4 regions of the Bradyrhizobium sp. USDA 3240 genome follow, and region 1 is predicted to be linked to each of the others. Evidence: riboswitches for the same ligand, from Rfam matches in the RefSeq annotation. Region 1 holds a riboswitch; each other region holds the start of a gene.
What was found. Region 1 has a riboswitch for cobalamin ahead of ACVIGA_RS36160 (DUF1636 family protein). Riboswitches for the same ligand answer to the same signal wherever they lie in the genome.

Region 1 (3,825 bases):
CCGCCGCGGTCGATGTCGCCGACCAGCACCACGGGCACGTCGGCCCTGCGCGCAAAGCCCATATTGGCGATATCGGACTTGCGCAGATTGACCTCGGCGGGGCTGCCGGCGCCCTCGACCAGCACGAGGTCGGCGCGCGCCTTCAGGCGCCCAAAACTCTCCAGCACTGCGCCCATCAGCGACGGCTTCATGCCGGCATATTCGCGTGCGCGGGCGGTCGCGATCCGCTTGCCGTGCACGATGACCTGGGCGCCGACGTCGGTTTCCGGCTTCAGCAGCACCGGGTTCATGTCGGTGTGCGGCTCGACGCCGGCGGCGAGCGCCTGCAGTGCCTGCGCACGCCCGATCTCGCCGCCGTCGACGGTCACGGCGGCATTGTTGGACATGTTCTGCGGCTTGAACGGCAGCACGCGCAGGCCGCGCCGTTTGGCTGCACGCGCGAGGCCTGCGACGATGAGCGATTTGCCCACGTCCGAGCCGGCTCCCTGGATCATCAATGCGCGCGCCATGATTGATTATCGCATCAGAACTCGACGCCCGGCTGCGCCTTGATGCCGGAGCGGAAGGGGTGCTTCACCAGCGTCATCTCGGTGACGAGATCGGCGATTTCGATCAATTCGTCCTTGGCGTTGCGTCCGGTGAGCACGACATGCGTCATCGGCGGCTTCGACGTCGTCAGAAAGTCGACGACATCGGCGATCGCCAGATAATCGTAGCGAAGCGCGATGTTGATCTCGTCGAGCACGACCATGCGCAGGCTCGGATCCGCGATCAGCTGCTTGGCTTTTTCCCAGCCGGCCTGCGCTGCCGCGATGTCGCGGGCGCGATCCTGCGTCTCCCAGGTGAAACCTTCGCCCATGGCGTGGAATTGGCAGAGATCGCCGAAATGTCCGGTAAGCAGGCGGCGCTCGCCGGTATCCCAGGCGCCCTTGATGAATTGCACCACGGCGCAGGGAAAGCCGTGCGCCACACAGCGCACGATCATGCCGAAGGCGGAGGAGGATTTTCCTTTGCCGGCGCCGGTATGAACGATGACCAGGCCCTTTTCACCACTCTTGGTCGCCATGATCTTGTCGCGGGCGACCTTCTTTTTCGCCATCTTGGCCGCGTGGCGCGCATCCAGCGAGGGGTCGGTGCCGACGGCGCCGTCCTCAGCGTCGTTTCCATCAGAAATCATCACGTTCCTTCGGCTTGACAAGTGCGGGGCTAGGACGAATGGTGCCCCCGCGTTGGTTCCTGTCCTACGACAGGCGAAGAGGGAATGCGATAGGGCTCAGACCGCTGGGTTTGCCCAAAGCGCAGCCGCCCCCGCGACCGTGACCGGAGAGATGCCCAAGCCACTGATTCCCTGATGGAGTCGGGAAGGTGGGCATCAAGGGAGAAATCCTACTCCGCAAGCCGGGAGACCTGCCGACGCGATGTGTTTGAGACCGGCGGACGGGGTGTTCCGCGACGGGGAACGAACCTGTTCACGTCAGGTTCGTGTGCCTCATCGCTTCCCGCAGTCAATCCAGGAAGGGCGATGAGCGTTACACTTCATGTCTGCATCACCTGTCGCGCGGGCCAGACGCTCGCGGAAGGTGAGACCGCGCCCGGTGCGCGCCTGCATGCCGCGCTTGTTGAGGCCGGCGTGCCCGATGACGTCAATCTGGTTCCCGTCGAATGCCTGTCGGCCTGCAGCCAGGGCTGCTCGGTCGCGCTCAGCGCGCCGGGGCGGTGGTCCTATGTCTATGGCCGCCTGTCCGCTGATCATGCCAAGGATGTGATCGCAGGAGCCACCGCCTATGCGTCGGCGCCTGACGGCATCGTGCCGTGGCGCAGCCGTCCCGAAATCTTCCGCAAGCAATCGCTTGCCCGCATTCCACCCATCGCCGTCGTGCCGGAGGCCGCAGAATGACCACGCTCGCCAAGGTTCCGGTCACCGTCGTGACCGGCTTTCTCGGGTCCGGCAAGACGACGCTGATCCAGCATCTGATCCGCAATGCCAACGGCAAGAAGCTCGCGGTGCTGGTGAACGAATTCGGCAGCGAAGGCGTCGACGGCGACATCCTGAAGTCGTGCGCCGATGCTAATTGTCCGACCGAGAACATCGTCGAGCTCGCCAATGGCTGCATCTGCTGCACCGTCGCCGACGATTTCATCCCGGCGATGGAGCAGTTGCTCGCGCGCCCTGTGAGGCCCGATCATATCGTGATCGAGACGTCCGGCCTCGCGCTGCCGAAGCCGCTGCTGAAGGCATTCGACTGGCCGGAGATCCGTTCGCGGATCACGGTCGATGGCGTGATCGCGCTGGCCGATGCGGAGGCCGTTGCGGCGGGCCGGTTTGCGCCTGACCCGGCCGCGGTGGATGCGCAGCGCGCGGCCGACGACAATCTCGATCACGAGACGCCGCTGTCGGAAGTGTTCGAGGACCAGATCGCCTGCGCTGATATCGTGCTGCTGACCAAGGCCGATCTCGCCGGAGCCGAGGGGATCAAAGCGGCCAAAGAGCTGATCGCGGCCGAGATGCCGCGCGAGGTGCCGATGTTGCCCATCGTCGACGGCGCGATCGATGCCCGCGTGATCCTCGGTCTTGAGGCGGCGGCAGAGGATGACCTCGCGTCCCGGCCGTCCCACCATGACGGTGAGGACGAGCACGAGCACAACGACTTCAATTCCGTGGTGATCGACCTTCCGGAGATCGGGGATGTCGATGCGCTGATCGCGTCGATCAAGGGGCTGGCGCGCGAGCAGAACGTGCTGCGCGCCAAGGGCTACATCGCCGTCGAAGGCAAGCCGATGCGGTTGCTGGTGCAATCGGTCGGCGAGCGGGTCAGGCATCAGTTCGACATGCCATGGGGTGCGCGGCCGCGGCAGTCGAAGCTCGTCGTGATCGGAGAACACGGCGATATCGATGAAGCTGCGATCAGGGCGCGACTAGGTGTCTGATGCACGTCGTCTTCCGCGAGAGCCGCGGCCTTGAGGAGACCGCGACACCAAGGGACCTCGGCCAGGATCCGGCCGATCTCGTGGTCTTGTCGTTTTCCGACAGCGATCTCGCCGCGTTCGCGGCCGGCTGGCGGCGGGGCCGCGCCGCGCTGCCGTCGCTGCGGCTCGCCAATCTCGCGGAGCTGCGCCATCCGCTGTCGGTCGATACCTATATCGAGCGCACACTGTCGCAGGCGCGCGGCATCCTGGTCCGGCTGATCGGCGGCGAACCCTATTGGTCATATGGCCTGGCCGCGGTGCATCGGCTGGCGAAGGAGCGCGGCATCGCCCTGGTCGTGCTGCCGGCGGATGGCCGCGACGATTTGCGGCTGGATGAATTCTCGACCTTGCCGGTCTCGACGCTGCGCCGCCTGAAGTTGCTGTGCGACAAGGGCGGCCCCGTTGCCGCGCAGGCCGTGATCGCGCAACTGGCGCTGGCGTCCGGCCTTTATGCCGGGCCGGTCGTCGGCGAGATCGATCTTCCCGAGATCGGCGTCTACGATTCGCGGCGCGGCGCCGTCGCGGCACTGCCGGCATCGAATGGCCGGCCGCTTGTGCTGGTGACCTTCTATCGCTCCTATCTGGCGGCCGGCGACACCGCGCCGGTCGATGCGCTGATCGATGCGTTGCGCGCGGAGGGCTTTGATGCCCACGGCGTGTTCGTCACCTCGCTGAAGGCGGCGGGCGTGACCGACTGGCTGCGCGCTCAGTTCGCGCAATGCCCGCCGGCGGCCATCGTCAATCTGACTGCGTTCTCCGCGGCCGGCGACGACGGCACGACGCCGTTCGATGCCGCATCGTGTCCGGTGTTCCAAGTCGCGCTGTCGACGGCGCGGCGGGAGGATTGGGACTTGTCGC
Region 2 (3,825 bases), 1.8 Mb from region 1:
ACGGCCATCAACAATGCGTCCGTCACGAGCTGTGCCGTCATGGCGGCACTCATCGACCAGCCCACCACGCGGCGTGAGAACAGGTCGATCACCGCTGCGACATAGAGCCAGCCTTCGGCCGTCCAGAGATAGGTGAAGTCGGCGATCCACTTCTGGTTCGGCCGCTCGGCGGCGAACTGCCGGTCAAGGAGGTTCGCCGGTACGGTCTCGAGCTGTCGATCGCCGCTGTCCTTCGGCAAGCGCCGACGTCGCGGCCGCGCCCGCAAGCCTTGCAGGCGCATCAGCCGCTCAATCCGGTGCAGGCCCCAATCCGCCCCGTCGGCGAGCAGGTCACGCCACACCCGGCGTGCGTCATAGGTGCGGTCGCTGGCGGCGAAGCTGGCCTTGACCTTGCCGCCGAGCTCCTCGTCGCTGCGGGATCTGGTGCTGGGAGAGCGATTCAGCCAGGCATGGAAGCCCGACCGCGACACTCCCAGCGCATCGCATAGCCATGCCACCGGCCAGATCGTCCGGTGCTTCGCGACGAAGGCGAACTTCATGTCGCTTCCTTCGCGAAGTAGGCTGCGGCCTTTTTTAGGATATCCCACTCGGCCTTCAGCTTGGCGACCTCACGGCGCAGCCGCTCGATCTCCTGCTGCTCCGGCTTCATCTGCCCGTAGCCGGGAAAGGCTTGCGCCGGGTCGGAGCCCAACTCCTTCACCCATTTGCGGAGAACATTCTCATGAACATCCAGGTCACGGCCGGCTTGCGCCACCGACACCCCACGGTCCCGCACCAGCTTGACCGCCTCGACCTTGAACTCGCGGCTGAACTTCCGTCTTTTCATCGCCACCTCCGGCTTCATGAAACACCTAATCTCGGTGTCCATCAAACCGGCAGCAGCTCAGCGGGCTGTATCTCTATGTGGCGCCGAGCATCGGCTCACCCATCATCAAGCTCGCTCATGGCCTCATCCATATCCGACTGGGAATCGCTTATGACTTGCGTGGCGACGGAAACGAGAGCCTTTTCGAATGCTCGGCGCAGTAGCGCTGCACGCGTGTCATCGCCGCCGCTCTCGGCGGTGTCGGAGGGGGCGCCAACCTGCGGCGCTGTTGCATTAATATCGGCTGCGTTCATGTCGTAACACCCGGATAGCGGCGTCGCCGCGAGATGACCTATCCGCTTCATGCTAGCAGGGACAGCTTGCGAAAAGCTGACTAAGATCGAGCCTCCTTGGCGGCTTCATCCATGACCACGCAAGTGAGGACAACCGTTGTGCCGGCACGGTCATTACTGCGATCGGAGCTCTGGTAAATCATGGCGCCAAAACACTTGGCCACGTCAGCAAGCGCGACGGCGACTGTTGCGCGTTGAAGGCTCAGTGGTACCACAAGCATTTGTGGAGCTATCGCGCTCGATCTGGCGCGCGCGGCAAGCCACCGAGATCGCACGATCATGGCAGGGACGCACCTCACGCCAGTTCCACAAGAAGAGCAACACCTTGCTGGCGCAGCTCGATCGCATTCTCGACCGCTTTGAATTGCAAGCCAAACGTCGCGCGTCACGAGATTATCCCTCGCCAGCATCGCCCAGAACCTTCGCCGAACGGATTCCTATCCAACGCGGACTCGCATAGGCACCCGTCATCGCGACGGAGCATCGAAATCAAAATGCTGCCACTCTTTTCACGGAATGGGCCGAAGCAGGGGGGGCATTTGCTCGAACACAGCGTTGCGGGCCCGGACCCGGAGCGGACGTGGCGTCCTGCGTCTCGACTCCCCTGCCACAAGCCTTGACGAATCTCGACGCGCGGCGTCTGTATGTAGATCTGCCACGGTCTTCCATTCTGCATCTAGTAGGGTGGAAGCTAAGAGAGAACCCGGTGCGCCGGTAACGGCTATTCCGGGGCTGCCCCCGCAACTGTAAGCGGCGAGCGGTTGTCATAATGGTCACTGGCCGCGACAGCACCGGGAAGGCCGACAGCCGCAGCGACCCGCGAGCCAGGAGACCTGCCGCGACAGAATAGAACGTCCTCGGGCGGGGTGCCCCGTGCGTCGCTTGCAGCCTGGGACGTTTGACCCGTCTCCTCGCAAGTCGTGCGCGTGGCTTCACCCCCTAACATCGCGGGGTTGCCGATGTCGCCGTCTTACGATTTCAATCAGCATGGTCATCTAATTGAGTGGCCGAGTGTGCGGCCGTGGCCGGCGCGGCCAAAGTCTGCCGCGCCTCAGCGGTGTGTTGTGCCGCCGCCGTCATCGCCTCCGCTGCCGCGGCCTCTCGCGCCATTGCCAAAGCCGTCCGATCTCACGCTCGATCGATCGCGCGACGGCCTGCTGACCGCGTTCGGCAAGCTAACGCTGACCGATCGTTATCTGCTCGTCGGCGAAAGCGTCCAGGACATGTTCGCGCGGGTGTCCTGTGCCTTCGCGGACGATGTTGCGCACGCCCAACGTCTCTATGACGCGATGTCTCGGCTGTGGTTCATGCCAGCCACGCCGGTGCTGTCCAATGGCGGCACCACGCGCGGCCTGCAAATCTCGTGCTTCCTTAACTCGGTGTCGGACGCGCTCGAAGGCATCGTTGGCACCTGGGACGAAAACGTGTGGCTTGCCTCCAACGGGGGCGGTATCGGTACGTACTGGGGCAATGTTCGCTCGATCGGAGAGAAGGTGAAGGGCGGCGTCAGCTCAGGCGTCATCCCGTTCATCCACGTCATGGACGGCCTGACGCTGGCGATCAAGCCAGGGCTCGTTGCGGCGCGGCTCGGCGGCGGTCTATCTCGATATCCAGCATCCCGAGATCGAGGAGTTTCTCGAGATCCGCAAGGCGTCCGGCGACTTCAACCGCAAGAGCCTCAACCTGCATCACGGCATCAACCTCACCGACGAGTTCATGCGTGCCGTGGGCGCCGGCACCGCGTTCGCTCTGCGCAGCCCGAAGACGAACGAGGTCGTCCGCGAGATCGACGCGCGACAGCTATGGCAACGCATTCTTGAGAACCGGTTGCAGACAGGCGAGCCTTATCTCTTGTTCATCGACACTGTGAATCGCGCGTTTCCCAAGCACCAGCGCGAGCTCGGTCTCAAGGTCTCGACCTCCAACCTGTGCAGCGAGAGACCGGCATCGACCATCGCGGCGAGGAGCGCACCGCGGTGTGCTGTCTGTCATCGCTCAACCTCGAGACTTGGGACCAATGGAATGAGGAACCCGGCTTCATCGAGGACGTCATGCGCTTCCTCGACAACGTGCTCACCCACTTCATCACGACGGCGCCGGAGGGTATGAAGCGGGCCCGCTACGCCGCCCTGCGCGAGCGGTCGGTCGGACTTGGCGTCATGGGCTTCCACTCGTTCCTCCAGGCGAATGGCATTCCAATGGTGAGTGGCTTGGCGAAATCATTCAATCTAAAGATGTTTCGGAAGATCCGGGGTGATGCCGACGCGGCATCCGTCGCCCTTGCTCGCGAGCGTGGCCCGTGCCCGGACGCCCTGGAACGTGGCGTGATGGAGCGCTTCAGCCAGAAGATCGCGATCGCGCCGACTGCTTCGATCAGCATCATCTGCGGCGGCACCAGCGCATGCATCGAGCCGATCCCGGCCAACATCTACACCCACAAGACGTTGTCTGGTGCCATCTCGGTACGTAATCCTCATCTGACCAGGGTACTGATCGCCAAGGGCGCCGACACCCCGGTGACCTGGCAGTCGATCATTGCGCAGGAGGGTTCGGTCGCCCATCTCGACATTCTGTCGGAACACGAGAAAGCGGTGTTTCGCACCGCCTTCGAGGTCGACCAGCGCTGGATCGTCGAGCTTGCAGGCGACCGGGCCGCATTCATCTGCC
Region 3 (3,825 bases), 2.5 Mb from region 1:
GCCCGAGATCGTGCGTCACCACGATCACCAGCACGCCGGCGTCTGCGACGTTGCGCAGCTTCTGCATCACGTCGATCTGGTGGCGCGGATCGAGCGAAGCGGTCGGCTCGTCGGCGAGAATCACCGGCGCTTCGACCGCCAGCACCCGGGCCAGCGCGACGCGGCTGCGCTCGCCCCCGGACAGCTCGGTGACGCGGCGGTCGCCGAATTCGGTGACGTCGACCGCCTGCATCGCCCGCAGCACCGCCTCGATATCCTTTTGCGACAGCCGCGCCGGATCGGTCGCGCCATGCGGATAACGGCCGAGCGCGACGATATCGCGCGCCGGCAGCGGCCAATGCACCATGTGCCCCTGCGGCAAATAGGCGAAACGTTTCGCCCGTTCGCGGAGCGGCAGCGACGCCAGCGCGTCGCCGCCGATCCTGATGTCGCCATCGGATGGAATTAGTCCAGCGAGCGCGCGCAGCAGCGTGGTCTTGCCGGCGCCGTTGGGGCCAACCAGCGCGACCAGATGGCCGGCCTCCAGCGACAGCGAAACATCGTGCAGCACCTTGCGGCTGCCGAGCGAGGTATTGAGCGCAGTGGCGGCGAGCAGCGTCATGCCACGCCTCCGCCGAGCGCGCGGCGTTCGCGCATGATCAGATACAGGAAGAACGGCACGCCGATGATTGAGGTCAGCACGCCGACCTTGATGTCCGAGCTCGAGGGGATGATGCGCACCGCGATATCGGCGGCGAGCAGCAGCGCCGAACCGGTGAGCGCGCTCGGCACCAGCAGCCGTGCCGGATCGTGACCGATCAGGGGGCGCATCAGGTGCGGTGCGACGAGACCGATGAAGCCGATCGTGCCCGTGACGGCGACCGCACCGCCGACGCCGAGCGCAACGCCCGTGATCACGAGCAACCTTAGCCGCCCGACATCGACGCCGAGGCTCTGCGCCGCCTCCTCGCCGAGCGTCAGCGCGCGGAACACGTTCGCCTGGCTGAGCAGGATGACCGCACCCACGACGATGAAGGGCAGCGCCAGCGCCACGTGCTGGAAGCTGCGGTCCTCCAGCGAGCCGAGCAGCCAGAATGCGATCTCCAGCACCACGAACGGATTGCTGGAGAGGTTCATCACCAGCGCGGTTGCAGCTCCCGCAAAGCTCGAGATCGCAAGCCCGGCGAGGATCAGGATCAGCAGCCCGGCATTGCGGCCGGCGATTGCGAGCAGCGCGAACACCGAGCCAAACGCGGCGATGATCGCCACCACCGGCAGCGCGTAGGACCGCACATCGGCGAGGCCGAGCGCGATCACCAGCACCGCGCCGAATGCCGCCGATTGCGGCGCGCCGAACAGCGACGGCGAGGCCAGCGGATTGCGCAGCAGGCCCTGCAGCGCCGCGCCTGATAGCCCGAGAATACCGCCGATCGCGAACGCCAGAATGGTGCGCGGCAACCGGATCTCGCGCACGATCACCTGCGCCACGTCGCTGCCGCCGCCGAACAGCGCCTCGATCACCGCAAGCGGCGACAGCCGCACCGGCCCGATGCCGAGCGAGAGCACCAGCAGCAGGACCACGAGCGCGAGCAGCGCCGCGATGGCGCCCCACCGGCGCCGCGCCGCGACCTCGGCCGCCAAGGTAAAATCCTGCACGCTCATTGGATCCATGCTCTTACAGCGATCGCCGTGGCAGGCAAGCGACACCCGCCAAAAACCGTAGCCGTGCGACCGCTGCCCGACGTCCGCCGGGTTGACATTGCTGCCGGGCCGAACCCTAGATGAACATGACGGTTCTTTCATGAGATGAAAAGGGAATGCGGTGCGGGGAAACTTCCCCAATGCCGCGGCTGCCCCCGCAACTGTATGCGGTGAATCCTTCGTCACAGGCCACTGGGAATCTCGGTCCTGGGAAGGCGACGAAGGGTAACGACCCGCGAGCCAGGAGACCTGCCGTCAGCCGTGGTCACACGCGAAGATGCCGGTCGGGGAGTACAGGCATGAGCTTCACCTGATGCGAGAGCGCATGGTGAGACTGGTTTCGCGGTGACGTGCCACTGACGTTACCGAGGTCTCACCTAGATGTTCTCCAACTCGTCCTTCCGGCGCCGCGCGCTTCTGCTCGCGTCGACGATGATCGCGCCGGCAATCGTTCTCTCGACCGCACGGGCACAGCAGGCACCCTCGCCCGATCAGCTACCGGCCGTCGAAATCACCAAGCCAAGCGACCAGAATTTCACGCGCGCCAAGCCGGCCGCCGACGAAGCGCCGGCGCCGCGTCGCCTGGCGCCGGGCACCGCCCAAGGCAACAATGTGGGCAGCGGAGCAGGATCGAACACGACGGGGACCGGCACCGCCAACGGAACGGGCGGCACCGGCGGCGGCCGGCAGTTCGCGGGCATTGTCGGCTCCTCCTCGACCGTGATCACGGCCGACGACATCGCGCATTCGCCGGTGCAGTCGCTGCCCGAGATTCTCGCGCAGGTGCCGGGCGTCCAGCTGCAAACGCTTTACGGCGGGCCGAACGGCGCCAAGACCTCGGTCGACCTGCGCGGCTTCGGCGCATTCGCCTCCGACAACACCTTGTTCCTGCTCAACGGCCGACGCCTCAACGACGTCGACAAGGCCGGCTTCGATCTCACGACGATTCCGCTCGATTCGATCGCGCGCATCGAGATCACGCGCGGCAACAGCGGTGCGGTGCTCTATGGCGACAACGCGGTGGGTGGCGTGGTCAACATCATTACCAAGACCGGCGCCGGCGGTCCGCCGGCGACGATACGCGCCGAAGGCGGCTTCGGCTCGTTCAGCACCCGCATGGCCGCGGTGTCCGCGGCGCTCAATTCCGGCCCATGGTCGACCTCGTTCTACGGCAACGGCATCAAGTCCGACGGCTACCGTGTCAATAACGCGCTCGACCAGCGCAACGCCGTCGGCAACGTCAATTATACCACGTCCGATCTCACCGCCTTCCTCACCGTCACCGGCAGCGACCAGAAGCTCGGCCTGCCCGGCGGACGGCTGGTCGATCCGTCGATCGGCGTCAACGAACTGCTCACCGATCGCCGCGGCGCGGCGACGCCCTTCGACTATGCCAACCAGCAGACCGCCAGCGTCACCACCGGCTTTACCAAGACGCTGATGAATGGCGTCGACCTCATCGTCGACGGCGGCTGGCGGCAGCGCGAGACGCAAAGCGGCTTCTTCGGCACCGTGCCGACCATCAGCTTCGCCTCGACCTACAATGACGCCGCGCTACAGACCTGGTCGATCACGCCGCGGCTCAGCGTCAAGAACGTGATGCTGGGCATGCCGTCGACGATCCTGACCGGTATCGACTACTACGATTCGACGTTCCGCGAAGCACGCGGCGCCTATCAGGGCGTCGATCCCACCCACATCTACAATATCGAGCAGCAGACCGTAGCCGGCTACTGGCAGCACACGCTGGGCCTATTGCCGACGACCGACTTCTCCTACGGGGCGCGCGTCCAGAATACCAGCGTCTCGGCACGCGATCGCTACGATCCGAACGCACCGTTTGCGTTCGACACGCAGGCGGCGCCGCTCGACAGCAACGAGACCCAATACGCGCTGCATGTCGGCGCCGAGCATCGCTTCACCGACACCTTCTCGGTGTTCGGCCGCGCCGCGCGCGCATTCCGCACACCCGATGTCGACGAGCGCGTCGCATCGGGTCCGTCATTCGACCCGCTGACCTTCGCCCCGATCCCGCAGAACTTCCAGCTCAAGACCCAGACGTCGCAGGACGTCGAGGGCGGCTTCCGGGTCAAGACCAACTTGTTTCAGGTCCAGACCAGCATCTATCTGATGGATCTCGAGAAC
Region 4 (3,825 bases), 1.7 Mb from region 1:
GAGAAGGTGCTTCACATAAGCGCAGAAGCATTCGCCGTTGACGGGGCCGCCGAAGACGCAGGGTGCCGTGAGTTGGTCATGGCGGAGCGCGTCGAGGAATGTGAGGGTACGCCAGTGACCGTGCGGGGCGAAGCCGCGCAGGCGTGCGCCCTTGCGGCGCCAGCCCCGCAAAGGGGCCATGTTGGTCTTGATCCAAGGGTGAGTAGGCCGGGGGATTTTCACCCCCGGCCTCTCGCAGAACGGTGCGTGAACCTCTCGGTTCACACCGCTCCCGTCAGGTGAACGTGGTCGTTCCGAAGAACTGCCAGTGCACGAACAGCTCCGCGTTATTCCGAGCCAGCTTTCGCAAGAACAGCGAAGCACCGGTTTTGTGGAGCCGGAAGCGCTTGTACTTTCGCATGATCCACGCCTTCAGCTTCTGATTGACGTAGTCGACCAGAGAGAACAGCGCTGAACGGCTGAACCGACCATAATAACCTATCCACCCCCGGAGGAGTGGATTGATCTGTTGGGCAATCTCAGCCAGCGTCCCCGGCGTTTGCCGGGGAATGTGCACGCTTCGGATCGTTGCTCGCATGGCCTTCAAAGCTGTCGGACTGACCGCCGGGGTGTATCCACAAAAGAATTCCTTCCGCTGTGACGTTGCCACCTGCCGCGGCCTGAACTGATATCCGAGAAAGTCAAACTTGACCCTCTGATACGTTCGCCGACGCCTGTTGTCCATGCAATAGACGATCTGCGTCTTTGTCGGGTGCATCTGAAGTCCGCACACCTCCAACCTCGCCTGAAGCTCCGCCCTAATGGCCTCTGCTTCTTGCTCGGTCCGGCAGTGCACCAGTCCGTCGTCGGCATACCGACACCAAGGGAGGTCGGGATGTGTCCGCGCCATCCAGATCAAGCACGGGCTTGCGGTGACCGCCCATCTTGCCAGGCGCAACCGAGCCGGTCGCCCGCTGCCGCTGTGACCACTTCACAACCGACGAGACCGCAACACCAAACCGTTCCGCCACAGATCGGCAGCTCTCGCCCGCTAAAACCGACGCCACCACACGCTCGCGAAGATCCAGGGAAAGAGGTCGGGTCATGCGATGCTGGCCTCCAATCCAGTCAGCATCTTGAATCATAAACCGCCAAAAACCGGAATTCCCTCCGATTCAGTTAAGCAATGAAATGCTCTAGTTGCAGCGCCAGGCAGATGTGCTTGGCACTCAAAGGCCCACAACGATACGAAACCGCCCATCAGCGCCGGGCGTTTGGAACAGACGCCGCCGAAGTGCACGCTTTAAGCAGGCGGGCATTTACTCGCTGGCATGCGCGATCGCTCGTGTCGGCCGGCGCATATCGTGCTCTTCAATCGACCGGAAGATGCGGCCTCGACGCAAGTCCTGTCCTCCGCAAGCAGGTAGAGGCGCCGAGCCGTGCTAGCCTCGGCTTGAGCCGATCAATAGTTTCGAGAGAAACTGTCGAGCGGTGTTACTCAAGAGCGGTCTTACCATCAACCCGAACAGGCCGACCGCCGAGACGGCAACAGCAAAGACACCGAGGGCACTCCAAACAGCCATTTTCATTGCGAGCCGGTCTCCTTGGTTTGGTTGATATGCTTGCCTGGGCAGTATCGCCAAAAAATGTCCGAGTGACGCCTACCAGAAATGGCTGGCATCACAGAACCACCTCGCGCCGCGTATGCTATCTTATTCGGTGGATCGTTGATTGCTTGGAGAAGGCAGCGCAGCGCGCCGTGCGCGATGAACCGGGGCCAGCTTGCATGAAAGCCGTCTGTTCGACCAAGTGGTCCTCGGTGCAAAGGCGGCGTATTCGGATTTGTCGCTGCCCACGCGGAGGGACTTTCGGGATGTCATCCGATGTCCGTGATTGTAGAGCGACTTCTGCATCGAGTATGAACGGGGGGCATGCCGCTAGGCACATTAGCAGATCGCAACATGACGCGAGGTTGACGGAATATCCCTTTTGCCGATAATTGAAGGTGTCGAGGTTCTCCGGTCTCATTAGGCCGGAGCTAAGAGGGAAGCCGGTGTCAATTCCGGCGCTGTCCCCGCAACTGTGAGTGGCGAGCTGTCCAACGAAGGCACTGAAGCCTGACGGTTTCGGGAAGACCGGATAGCAGCGCTGAGCCGCGAGCCAGGAGCCCTGCCCCGCCACTATCTTCGTCCACCGGCGGGTGTCCCGGTGGTGCGCCAAGCAGCGGTCGCTCGCGCGGCTTCTTCTGCCTGCGTCCGCCATGGCCTTTGCCACCAATATGGGGTTAACGCTATGTCTCTTCTCTCTCTTCCGGTTGCCACACTCGGAACGCCACGCATCGGTCCAAGGCGAGAGCTCAAGGTTGCGCTCGAAATTTACTGGGCCGGAAAAATCGCCGAACAGCAGTTGCTCGAGGATGCAGCTGGCCTACGTGCCGCAAATTGGGCTCGCCAGAGGTCTCTCGGTGTCACCGTGATCCCATCGAACGATTTCTCACTGTACGACCAGGTGCTCGACACCAGTGTCATGGTTGGTGCCATGCCAGAAGCCTACGAGCCGAATGCCGGATCCATTTCGCTCAAGACATACTTCGCCATGGCACGCGGGGCACAATGCGACGGTCAGGATGGGAGTTGCGGTCACCCGTCGCGTGGATATGGCGCACCCGCGCAGGAGATGACCAAATGGTTCGACACCAACTACCATTACATGGTCCCGGAATTTCACCCGGGGCAGACTTTCAGACTATCCTCTCGCAAACCAATCGAGGAGTACGAGGAAGCCAAGGCCCTTGGCTTTCAGACGCGCCCTGTCCTGATAAGGGCCGGTTACATTCTTGAAGCTTGGCAAGAGTGCCGATCCTGCGTTCCAGCCACTGTCACTGCTAGATGACCTGATACCGGTCTATATTGAGCTTTTGAAGGAATTGGCCAAACGCGGGGCAAATTGGGGTCAATTCGACGAACCTTGCCTAGTCCTTGATCTGGATGAGAGTTCGCGAAAATCCTTGGTACATGCTTATGACCGGCTCGCAGGAAGGGCCGGCCATCAAGATCATGGTTGCAAGCTATTTCGGTGGCCTCTGCGACAATCTGGACGCTGCCCTGCGCCTGCCTGTTGCCGGGCTGCACGTCGATCTGGTTCGCGCGCCAGAGTTATTGAGCCAGATCATTGCGAGTGGCGAGTGACCTCGTCATGTCGCTCGGCGTCATAGACGGTCGGAATGTTTGGCGATCGAATTTGTCGGCGTTCCGCCAGCGACTGGCCTCCGCGATTGCGAAGCTTGGTAAGGACCGCGTACAGATCGCCCCATCCTGCTCGCTGCTTCATGTGCCGGTCGATGTTGAACTCGAGACCGGGCTCGCCTCCGACGTCAAGAGCTGGCTTGCTTTCTCGGTTCAGAAGATGCGTGAGCTTGCGACCTTGGCGCGGGCACTCGCAGGCGACCAGAATGTTGCGAAAGCTCTTGTGGAATCGGAGTGTGCCGCAGCCGTCCGCGGGACGTCGCCGAAGATCCGAGATGCCAATGTCGTTGTCCGGCTGAGTGCGATCAACCAGGCCATGCGCCGGCGGCCCAGCCCATTTGCCAGTCGGGCCGAGATCCAACGCAAGCGCTTCGGGCTTCCAGCGTTCTCGACCACGACCATCGGATCGTTTCCTCAGACCTCAGAGGTCCGTAATACCCGGGCGGCGCATGCGCGAGGCGCGATGAGCGACGAGCAATACGACAAGTTCCTCAAGGAAGAGACGGCGCGCGCCGTACGTTGGCAGGAAGACATCGGTCTGGACGTGCTCGTCCATGGCGAGTTTGAGCGCAATGACATGGTGCAGTACTTCGGCGAGCAA

Region 2: it holds a riboswitch for cobalamin, as region 1 does, so the genes downstream of both, ACVIGA_RS27770 (ribonucleotide reductase N-terminal alpha domain-containing protein) here and ACVIGA_RS36160 (DUF1636 family protein) in region 1, are expected to answer to the same signal.
Region 3: it holds a riboswitch for cobalamin, as region 1 does, so the genes downstream of both, ACVIGA_RS24375 (TonB-dependent receptor) here and ACVIGA_RS36160 (DUF1636 family protein) in region 1, are expected to answer to the same signal.
Region 4: it holds a riboswitch for cobalamin, as region 1 does, so the genes downstream of both, metE (5-methyltetrahydropteroyltriglutamate--homocysteine S-methyltransferase) here and ACVIGA_RS36160 (DUF1636 family protein) in region 1, are expected to answer to the same signal.

The regions. Positions count from the first base shown of each region.
Region 1 is NZ_JBSSGD010000002.1:7,558,390-7,562,214, forward strand. Features, by position in the region: gene ACVIGA_RS36150 (cobyric acid synthase) at 1-509, opposite strand, end outside; gene cobO (cob(I)yrinic acid a,c-diamide adenosyltransferase) at 524-1,177, opposite strand; cobalamin riboswitch at 1,214-1,429, shown strand; gene ACVIGA_RS36160 (DUF1636 family protein) at 1,523-1,897, shown strand; gene cobW (cobalamin biosynthesis protein CobW) at 1,894-2,928, shown strand; gene cobN (cobaltochelatase subunit CobN) at 2,928-3,825, shown strand, end outside.
Region 2 is NZ_JBSSGD010000002.1:5,735,154-5,738,978, forward strand. Features, by position in the region: partial or broken gene ACVIGA_RS27760 (IS3 family transposase) at 1-826, opposite strand, end outside; gene ACVIGA_RS27765 (hypothetical protein) at 922-1,119, opposite strand; cobalamin riboswitch at 1,800-2,013, shown strand; partial or broken gene ACVIGA_RS27770 (ribonucleotide reductase N-terminal alpha domain-containing protein) at 2,118-2,708, shown strand; partial or broken gene ACVIGA_RS27775 (ribonucleoside-diphosphate reductase subunit alpha) at 2,734-3,825, shown strand, end outside.
Region 3 is NZ_JBSSGD010000002.1:5,032,559-5,036,383, reverse strand. Features, by position in the region: gene ACVIGA_RS24385 (ABC transporter ATP-binding protein) at 1-601, opposite strand, end outside; gene ACVIGA_RS24380 (FecCD family ABC transporter permease) at 598-1,641, opposite strand; cobalamin riboswitch at 1,754-1,951, shown strand; gene ACVIGA_RS24375 (TonB-dependent receptor) at 2,062-3,825, shown strand, end outside.
Region 4 is NZ_JBSSGD010000002.1:5,823,726-5,827,550, reverse strand. Features, by position in the region: partial or broken gene ACVIGA_RS28165 (IS630 family transposase) at 1-195, opposite strand, end outside; gene ACVIGA_RS28160 (group II intron maturase-specific domain-containing protein) at 275-889, opposite strand; partial or broken gene ACVIGA_RS28155 (helix-turn-helix domain-containing protein) at 894-1,085, opposite strand; cobalamin riboswitch at 1,974-2,170, shown strand; partial or broken gene metE (5-methyltetrahydropteroyltriglutamate--homocysteine S-methyltransferase) at 2,272-3,825, shown strand, end outside.